DNA from 2 places in the Chromobacterium violaceum ATCC 12472 genome. Region 1 is predicted to be linked to the other one. Evidence: riboswitches for the same ligand, from Rfam matches in the RefSeq annotation. Region 1 holds a riboswitch; the other holds the start of a gene.

Region 1 (4,205 bases):
CCGGCGCGCACCACCAGCGGCAGATTGAAGAACAGATTGCCGTACAGCAGCAGCCACGGCGTGTCCTGCAGGTTGACGCCGAACGCGCCCCGCGGCCCGAACAACGCCAGCACGCCCATCGCCGCCACCAGCGTCGGCATCACGAAAGGCAGCATCAGCAAGCGCAGCAGCAACGCGCGTCCGGGAAAGCGGTAACGGGCCAGCATCCAGGCCAGCGGCACGCCCAGAACCAGGCACAGCAGGCAACTGGCCGACGCCTGGATCAGCGACCACAGCAGCCGCCAGCGCAGGTAGTCGTCGGCCAGCAGCGAGAGATTGAACTGCAGGCCGCCTTCCGCCAACAGGCGGAACAGCGGCGCGACGGCCAGCAGCAAGAGGAAGGACAGCGGAAGTCCGGCCAGGATCAGCCGGGGCACGGCGGACTGCTTCAAACAAAGGCTCCAGGCAATGGCCAATCGGCCGTCAGCACATCTTCGCAACCGTCGTCATCTCGCGCCTGGCCCACCTTGGCGAAGCCAAGCTGGGCGGCCAGCGCCTGCGACGGCAGGTTGCCGGGCTCGATCGACAACACCAGCCGCTGCACGCCGCCCTGCCGCGCCGCCCAGCCGGCCATCGCCAACAGCGCCTCGCGGGCATAGCCCTGGCGGCGGAATGCGGGATAGACCGCATAGCCGAGCTCGACGTCGCCATAGCCGTTCAGATAGGGATGGCCGGGCCGGGTATGGAAATTGATGTGGCCGATCATGGCCAGATCGTCGCGGCGCAATAGCGCCCGCACCGACCACGGCGCATAGGCTGGCTCCGCAGCCATATCGGCCAGCCGCATCTCCATCAGCGCGGTCTCCCCCATCCAGCCAGCGGCCGGGCGGCAGCCCAGCCGGGCCGCGGCGGCGTCGATGTCGCCGCGCAGGCAGGATTCGAGAAAATCCGCGTCCAGGTGGCGCAGGAGCAGGCGGGGGCTGGTGATGTCGTCGATCATGAATGAGCTTCCAAACAAACATGCCCGGATCATAACAGAGGCGATGCCGGGCCAGTCATCGTCGCTCACTGGCCGGACTTCAGCACCACCCGCGTCCAGCGGCCGACCCAGGCGCGCTGCTTGGCCGCCAGCGTCGCGCTGTCGGGGGTGTCATGCGCGGCCGGCTGCTCGACATGCTTGTACACCGGGTCCAGCGGAATATTGTCCATCGCCGGATACATCCACATCCGGGTCGGAATGTCCTTCTGCACCGCGTCCGAGCGCAGGAAGGCGATGAACTGCTGGGCGAGCTTGGGCTCCTTGCCGCCCTTGACCAGCGCCGCGCCCTCCACCTGGCGGAACACCGTGCCCGGCAGCAACAGATTGCCGGTCGGCGCGTCCGCCGGCTTGTCCTTGCTGTAGAACACCTCGGCCGCCGGACTGGTGGCGTAGCTGACCACGATGGGCCGACCGCCGCCGTTCTTGGAGAAATCGGTGTAGTAGGCTTCGGTCCAGCCCTTGCTGACCTTCAGGCCGTTGTCGCGCAGCTTGCCCCACAGCGCGAAGGCCTTGTCCTCGCCCAGCGCGTGGATGGTGGCGGACAGGAAGGCGAGGCCCGGACTGGAGGTGGCGGGGTTTTCCACCACCAGCAGGTTCTTGTAGGCCGGCAGCGCCAGGTCGTTCAGGGTCTTGGGCAACGGCAGCTTGTTCTTGGCGAACCAAGCCTTGTCGTAGTTCAGCGTCACGTAACCGTAGTCGACGGCGGCCGCGCCCGGCAGTCCCACCTTGCCGCCCTTGGCCAGTTCCGCCGGCAGCGGCGCGAGCGCGCCGGCCTGCTCGGCCTTGCCGATCAGGCTGTTGTCGATGCCGAACACCACGTCGGCGATCGGGCTGCCCTTGGTCAGTATCAGCTTGTTGACCATCTCGCCGGCGTCGCCGGCCTTGATGATGGACACCTTGGCGCCGGTCTGTTTCTCGAAGGCGGCGAGCAGCGGCTTGTCGACGCTGAACGAACTGTGCGCAAGCACGCGCAGTTCGGCGGCCTGGGCGGACAGTCCAGCCAGGCTCAAGGCGGCGGCGGCAATTTTGGGGAACAGTTTCATGGACAATCTCCGTGCGATGCGGCCACGGAGCAAGCAGGCAAGGCGGACGAGATTCCGCTTCATCACGCTCCCTCCGCTGGCATGATCCAGATCAGGTTCTCAGGGTGTCTCTCAGCCCGCATGGCGGGCACCCCCGGTGACAGGGCGACAGTATAGCCCAGATGCGCAAACAACTTAACACTCTGACCAGTCCGCTTAATACCGCAGCGAAGAGTGGCCACTATGCTCACAGTCAATCGCTTATGCAAACGGCTTGCCGCGGTGAACCCATGATCAAAAGAATACTGCTCGCCTCCGCCCTGCTCGGCCTGCCGCTATGCGCGCTGGCCGGCATCGGCGCGGACGGCGCCCGCCACCTGCTGGCGCGCGCCGGCTTCGGCGCCAACCCGGCGCAGATCGAGGCTTTCGCGCCGCTGAGCCGCGAGGCGGCGGTGGACAAGATACTGGCCGGTGTCCGCACCCAGGCGGCGACGCCGCCGCCTGGGTGGGCCAACGAGCCGTTCGAACGGCCCGGCCAGCCCGGCCTCACCGAGGAACAGAAAAAGGCGCTGCAACAGGAACGCAATCAGCACGCGGTCGAGCTGCGCAGCTGGTGGCTGGCCGAGATGCGCAACACGCCGTCGCCGCTGACGGAGAAGATGACGCTGTTCTGGCACAACCATTTCGTGTCGGCGTTGGACAAGGTGCGCTCGCCGCAGATGATGTACCAGCAAAACCTGCTGCTGCGCCACTACGCGCTGGGCGACTTCGGCCAGCTGCTGCACGCGGTGGCGCGCGATCCGGCGATGATGCGCTACCTCGACACCGCCAACAACCGCAAGGACCAGCCCAACGAGAACTTCGCCCGCGAGGTGATGGAGCTGTTCACGCTGGGCGAAGGCCGCTACAGCGAACAGGACATCCGCGAGGCCGCCCGAGCCTTCACCGGCTGGGGCCTGGACCGCGACGACCAGTTCATCGTCCGTCCGCGGCTGCGCGACACCGGCGAGAAAGTCATCTTCGGCCAGCGCGGCAATTTCGACGGCGACGACGTGATCGACCTGCTGCTGCAGCAGCCTAGCACCGCGGTGTTCGTCACCAGCAAGCTGTGGCGCAACTTCGTGTCGCCGACGCCCGATCCGGCCACGATCAACAAGCTGGCCGCCGACTTCCGCCGCGGCCATTACCAGTTGAAGCCCTTGATGCGCGCGCTGCTGCTGACGCCGCAGTTCTGGCGCAGCCAGGGCCAACTGGTGAAATCGCCGCTGGAGCTGACCGTAGGCACGCTGGTGACTTTCGACCTCAATCCGCCGGACTGGCGCGTGATCGCCGGCCTGAACCGCCAGCTGGGTCAAGACGTGTTCGCGCCGCCCAACGTCAAGGGCTGGCCCGGCGGCGAGGCCTGGATCAACAGCGCCACCCTGCTCACCCGCAAGCAGTTTCTGGACCGCATCGCCCGCGACGCCGCGCCGGCGCGCGACGCCTACGTCCAGGCCGATGGCGGCCTGAACGAGATGGCCGGCCGCGAGGCGCGCATCCGCCGCTTCGTCGGCAACGGGCTGAATTCGATGAAGCTGCAACCCGATGAATGGGCCGCCGTCTACGGCGTCCGCACCGCCGCCGACGCCGCGCGGCTGCTGCTGGCCGTGCCGCCGACCAACCCCTTGCCGCAGGGCGCCAGCGGCGCCAAGGCCATCGCCCAGTTGCTGCTGGACCCGGCCTATCAGGTGGAATGAGGAAACTTCCATGTTCAAGAGACGAGAATTCCTGAAAGCGGCCGGCGCCGGCCTGATGATGTCGGTGCTGCCCAATCTGTCCTGGGCGCTGGCGCCAGCCGGTTACAAGCGCCTGTTGGTGCTGGTGGAATTGAAGGGCGGCAACGACGGCCTCAACACCGTGGTCCCCTACGCCAGCGCCGACTACTACCGGCTGCGTCCCGGCATCGCCATCGCCCGCGAGCAGGTGCTGCAGATCAACGGCGACATCGGCCTGCACCCGTCGCTGGCGCCGCTGATGCCGTTGTGGCAGGACAAGCAGCTGGCGCTGCTGCAGGGCGTCGGCTACCCCGATCCCAATCTGTCGCACTTCCGCTCGATCGAGATCTGGGACACGGCGTCGGCCAGCCAGCAATACCTGAGCGAAGGCTGGCTGACCCGGCTGTTCCA
Region 2 (4,205 bases), 1.5 Mb from region 1:
GGCAATCCGAGTGAAGGCGGCCGGCGATGCACCGGCCCGCCGCCATCTTATGCCAAACAAATTACTCGAAATACCAGAAAACGCTCATGCCTTACACCTTGTCATACAGCTTGCCGCCTCCCTTGACGAATTCGATCGCCTTTTCCCGCATGCCCAGCCGCAGCGCGTCCTGCTCGCCTACGCCCTGGCTGGCCGCGTACTCGCGCACATCCTGGGTGATCTTCATGCTGCAGAAGTGCGGACCGCACATGCTGCAGAAGTGCGCCACCTTGGCGCTGTCCTTGGGCAGGGTCTCGTCGTGGAAGTCGCGCGCCTTGTCCGGGTCCAGGCCCAGGTTGAACTGGTCCTCCCAGCGGAATTCGAAGCGCGCCTTGGACAGCGCGTTGTCGCGGATCTGCGCGCCGGGATGGCCCTTGGCCAGGTCGGCCGCGTGCGCCGCCAGCTTGTAGGTGATGATGCCCTCTTTCACGTCGTGCTTGTTCGGCAGGCCCAGGTGTTCCTTCTGCGTCACGTAGCACAGCATCGCGGTGCCGTACCAGCCGATCTGCGCCGCGCCGATGGCCGAAGTGATGTGGTCGTAGCCGGGCGCGATGTCGGTGGTCAGCGGCCCCAGGGTGTAGAACGGCGCTTCGCGGCACCATTCCAGCTCCTTGTCCATATTCTCCTTGATCAGCTGCATCGGCACATGGCCCGGGCCTTCTATCATCACTTGCACATCGTGTTTCCAAGCGATCTCGGTCAACTCGCCCAGCGTCTTCAACTCCGACAGCTGCGCCTCGTCGTTGGCGTCCCAGGCGCTGCCCGGCCGCAGGCCGTCGCCCAGGCTGAAGGCCACGTCGTAGGCCTTCATGATTTCGCAGATGTCCTCGAAGTGGGTGTAGAGGAAGTTCTCGCGGTGATGCGCCAGACACCACTTGGCCATGATGGAGCCGCCGCGCGACACGATGCCGGTCATGCGGTTGGCGGTCATCGGCACGTAAGCCAGGCGCACGCCGGCGTGGATGGTGAAGTAGTCCACGCCCTGCTCGGCCTGCTCGATCAGCGTGTCGCGGAAGATTTCCCAACTCAGGTCCTCGGCCTTGCCGTTCACCTTCTCCAGCGCCTGGTAGATGGGCACGGTGCCGATCGGCACCGGGCTGTTGCGCAGAATCCACTCCCGCGTTTCGTGGATGTTCTTGCCGGTGGACAGGTCCATGATGGTGTCCGCGCCCCAGCGGATGCCCCAGGTCATCTTGTCAACTTCTTCGGATATCGACGACGTTACCGCGCTATTGCCGATATTGCCGTTGATTTTCACCAGAAAGTTGCGGCCGATGATCATCGGTTCGCTTTCCGGGTGATTGATGTTGGCCGGGATGATGGCGCGGCCGGCGGCAATCTCCTCACGCACGAACTCCGGCGTGATCTCTTCGGGCAGATGGGCGCCGAAGCTCTGGCCCTGGTGCTGGCGCGTCATCAAGTCCAGCAGGCGCCGGTTGCCGGCGGCCTGCAGCGACTCTACGTAGGCGCGGCGGTTCAGGTTCTCTCGGATGGCGACGAACTCCATCTCCGGCGTGACGATGCCGCGGCGGGCGTAGTGCATCTGCGTCACGTTGCGGCCGGCCTTGGCGCGGCGCGGCTTGCGCTGCAGATTGAAGCGCAGCTCGGCGAGCTTGGGGTCGGCCTCGCGGGCGCGGCCGTATTCGCTGGACAGGCCGGGGAGCTGCTCGCAATCGCCGCGCTGGGCGATCCAGGCGGCGCGCAAGGGCGCGAGGCCGCTCTGGATGTCGATGCGGGCGGCCGGATCGCTATACGGGCCGCTAGTGTCGTAGACGAAGATGGGAGGGTTTTTTTCGCCGCCGAATTGGGTCGGCGTGTCCGCCTGGCGGATCTCGCGCATCGGCACTTGAATGTCCGGGCGGCTGCCCTCGACGTAAATCTTGCGGGAATTGGGCAAGGGCTGGATGGCGGCGGCGTCCACCACCATCTGCTTGTTCACGGGCGCGTTCATCGGGCGGGTCTCCAAAAACGATGAAGCGGCGCAAGGAGCGGTCCGGACAGGCCGGCTGCGGGTATGGCGAGGCCATGGCGGGCAGGTGACGCTTCCCTACGCCGGTATTATCCGGGTCAGGTTCCAAGGGTATTTCTCACCCGCGCTCCGTCATCCGCCGCCATGGCCTACACTTTGCTAGCCATCTGCGCCGAACGCCAGGCGCAGGACCCCTAGCGATGCCGTGTGAAGGTAAGGCAAATATGGGATAATCGCAAGTTATCGTCATCACTCGAGTCCTTGCCGCCGACGCTGTCCTCCCTGGGCGGAGCGGACTCCCAGCCCTCCGGAGTTTAAGTTGATGGATTTCGAAAAAACCCGTTTCAACATGGTCGAACAGCAGATTCGCCCGTGGGATGTTCTGGATACCAACGTGCTGGATCTGCTGTTTCACGTGAAACGCGAGGACTTCGTCGCCGACAATCAGCGCCAGCTGGCCTTCGTCGACACCGAGCTGCCGCTGCCCAACGGCAGCAAGATGCTGCAGCCGAAGATGGAAGCGCGCCTGGTGCAGGACGCCGCCATCCAGCCGAGCGACAAGATCCTGGAGATCGGCACCGGCAGCGGCTATCTGACCGCGCTGCTGGCCAAGATGGGCAAGCAGGTGGTGAGCGTGGAGATCGATCCGGCGCAAAAAGCGCTTGCCGCCGCCAATCTGAAGAAGGCCGGCATCGCCAACGTCACCCTGGTCGAGGGCGACGGCGTGCTGGGCCTGGCCGAGCAAGCGCCTTACGACGTGATCGTGGTCGGCGGCTCGCTGCCGGTCGTGCCGCAGGAACTGAAGAACCAGCTGGCTGTCGGCGGCCGCCTGATCCTGGTGGCCGGCGATCTGCCGGTGATGGCCTGCAAGCTGATCGAGCGCGAGACCAACACCAGCTTCCGCGAAACCGCGCTGTTCGAAACCTGTGTCGAGCGGCTGAAGAAATTCGAGGCGGTGGAACCCGCCCGTTTCAGCTTCTGATCATGCTGCGCGAAATCACCGCCCCGGCGCTCGCCGCGCAACTGGCAGATCCCCAGGCCGCGCGGCCGGTGCTGCTGGACGTGCGCGAGGGCTGGGAATATCAGCTCGCGCACATCGAAGGCAGTGTCCACATCCCGATGAATCTGATCCCGATCCGGATGAGCGAACTGCCCGACGACGCGCCCATCGTCGCCATCTGCCACCACGGCATGCGCAGCGCCCAGGTGGCGCTGTTCCTGCAGAACGCCGGCTTCGACGACGTGATCAACCTGCAGGGCGGCATCGACGCCTGGTCGGTCCAGGTGGACCCGGCCGTCGCCCGGTATTGATGTCTTGGCGCGTCGCCCCATTGGGGTGACCCACCCTGCCTGACACCGCCCCCGGGCGGTGTTTTGTTTTGGAACGAATCGCGCCACCGCCATTCCAAGCCACGTTAACCGCCTGGCGATCCGCCGCAAAGAACCCGATATGCCCTCATTGACCTACCTCGCCCCCGCCCTCGCCCGCATCCATCCCGACTGGGAAGCGGTATTGGACCAAGCCGCCGTCGCCGCCCGCCTGGCCGAAATCGACCGCCTGCTGGTCTTGCAGCAGCAGGACGGCAAGACGCTGTTCCCGCCGCCGCCCCAGGTGTTCAACGCGCTGGCTTTCGCCGCGCCGGCCGACGTCAAGGTGGTGATCCTGGGCCAGGATCCGTACCACGGCGACGGCGAGGCGATGGGCCTGTCGTTCTCGGTGCCGGACGGCGCGCGCGTGCCGCCGTCCCTGCGCAACATCTACAAGGAGCTGGCGGCCGATCTCGGCCTCGGCGTGCCCGCCAGCGGCGATCTCACCCACTGGGCGCAACAGGGCGTGCTGCTGCTCAACAGCGTGCTGACCGTCGAGCGGGACAAGGCCGGCAGCCACGGCAAGCTGGGCTGGCAAACGGTCAGCGACGCGCTGATCGACGCGGTGAACCGCGACAACCCCGGCTGCGTGTTCCTGCTGTGGGGCAACTGGGCGCAGACCAAGGCCGAACGCATCGACGCCTCCCGCCACCTGGTGCTGACCGCCGCCCACCCGTCGCCGCTGTCGGCCAGCCGCGGTTTCCACGGCTGCCGCCACTTCTCCCAGGTCAACGCCTGGCTGATCGCCCGCGGCCGCCAGCCGGTGCGCTGGGCGACGGCCCCCGCCGCGCAAAGCTGCCTGTTCTGAATCCGATTCTCCGCCGCGCCG

The links. Region 1 has a riboswitch for thiamine pyrophosphate ahead of CV_RS15535 (thiamine ABC transporter substrate-binding protein). Riboswitches for the same ligand answer to the same signal wherever they lie in the genome.
Region 2: it holds a riboswitch for thiamine pyrophosphate, as region 1 does, so the genes downstream of both, thiC (phosphomethylpyrimidine synthase ThiC) here and CV_RS15535 (thiamine ABC transporter substrate-binding protein) in region 1, are expected to answer to the same signal.

The regions. Positions count from the first base shown of each region.
Region 1 is NC_005085.1:3,446,278-3,450,482, forward strand. Features, by position in the region: gene CV_RS15525 (ABC transporter permease) at 1-431, opposite strand, end outside; gene CV_RS15530 (GNAT family N-acetyltransferase) at 428-979, opposite strand; gene CV_RS15535 (thiamine ABC transporter substrate-binding protein) at 1,045-2,061, opposite strand; TPP riboswitch at 2,112-2,206, opposite strand; gene CV_RS15540 (DUF1800 domain-containing protein) at 2,331-3,776, shown strand; gene CV_RS15545 (DUF1501 domain-containing protein) at 3,787-4,205, shown strand, end outside.
Region 2 is NC_005085.1:241,057-245,261, reverse strand. Features, by position in the region: gene thiC (phosphomethylpyrimidine synthase ThiC) at 92-1,966, opposite strand; TPP riboswitch at 2,067-2,214, opposite strand; gene CV_RS01100 (protein-L-isoaspartate O-methyltransferase family protein) at 2,331-2,990, shown strand; gene CV_RS01095 (rhodanese-like domain-containing protein) at 2,993-3,319, shown strand; gene CV_RS01090 (uracil-DNA glycosylase) at 3,459-4,184, shown strand.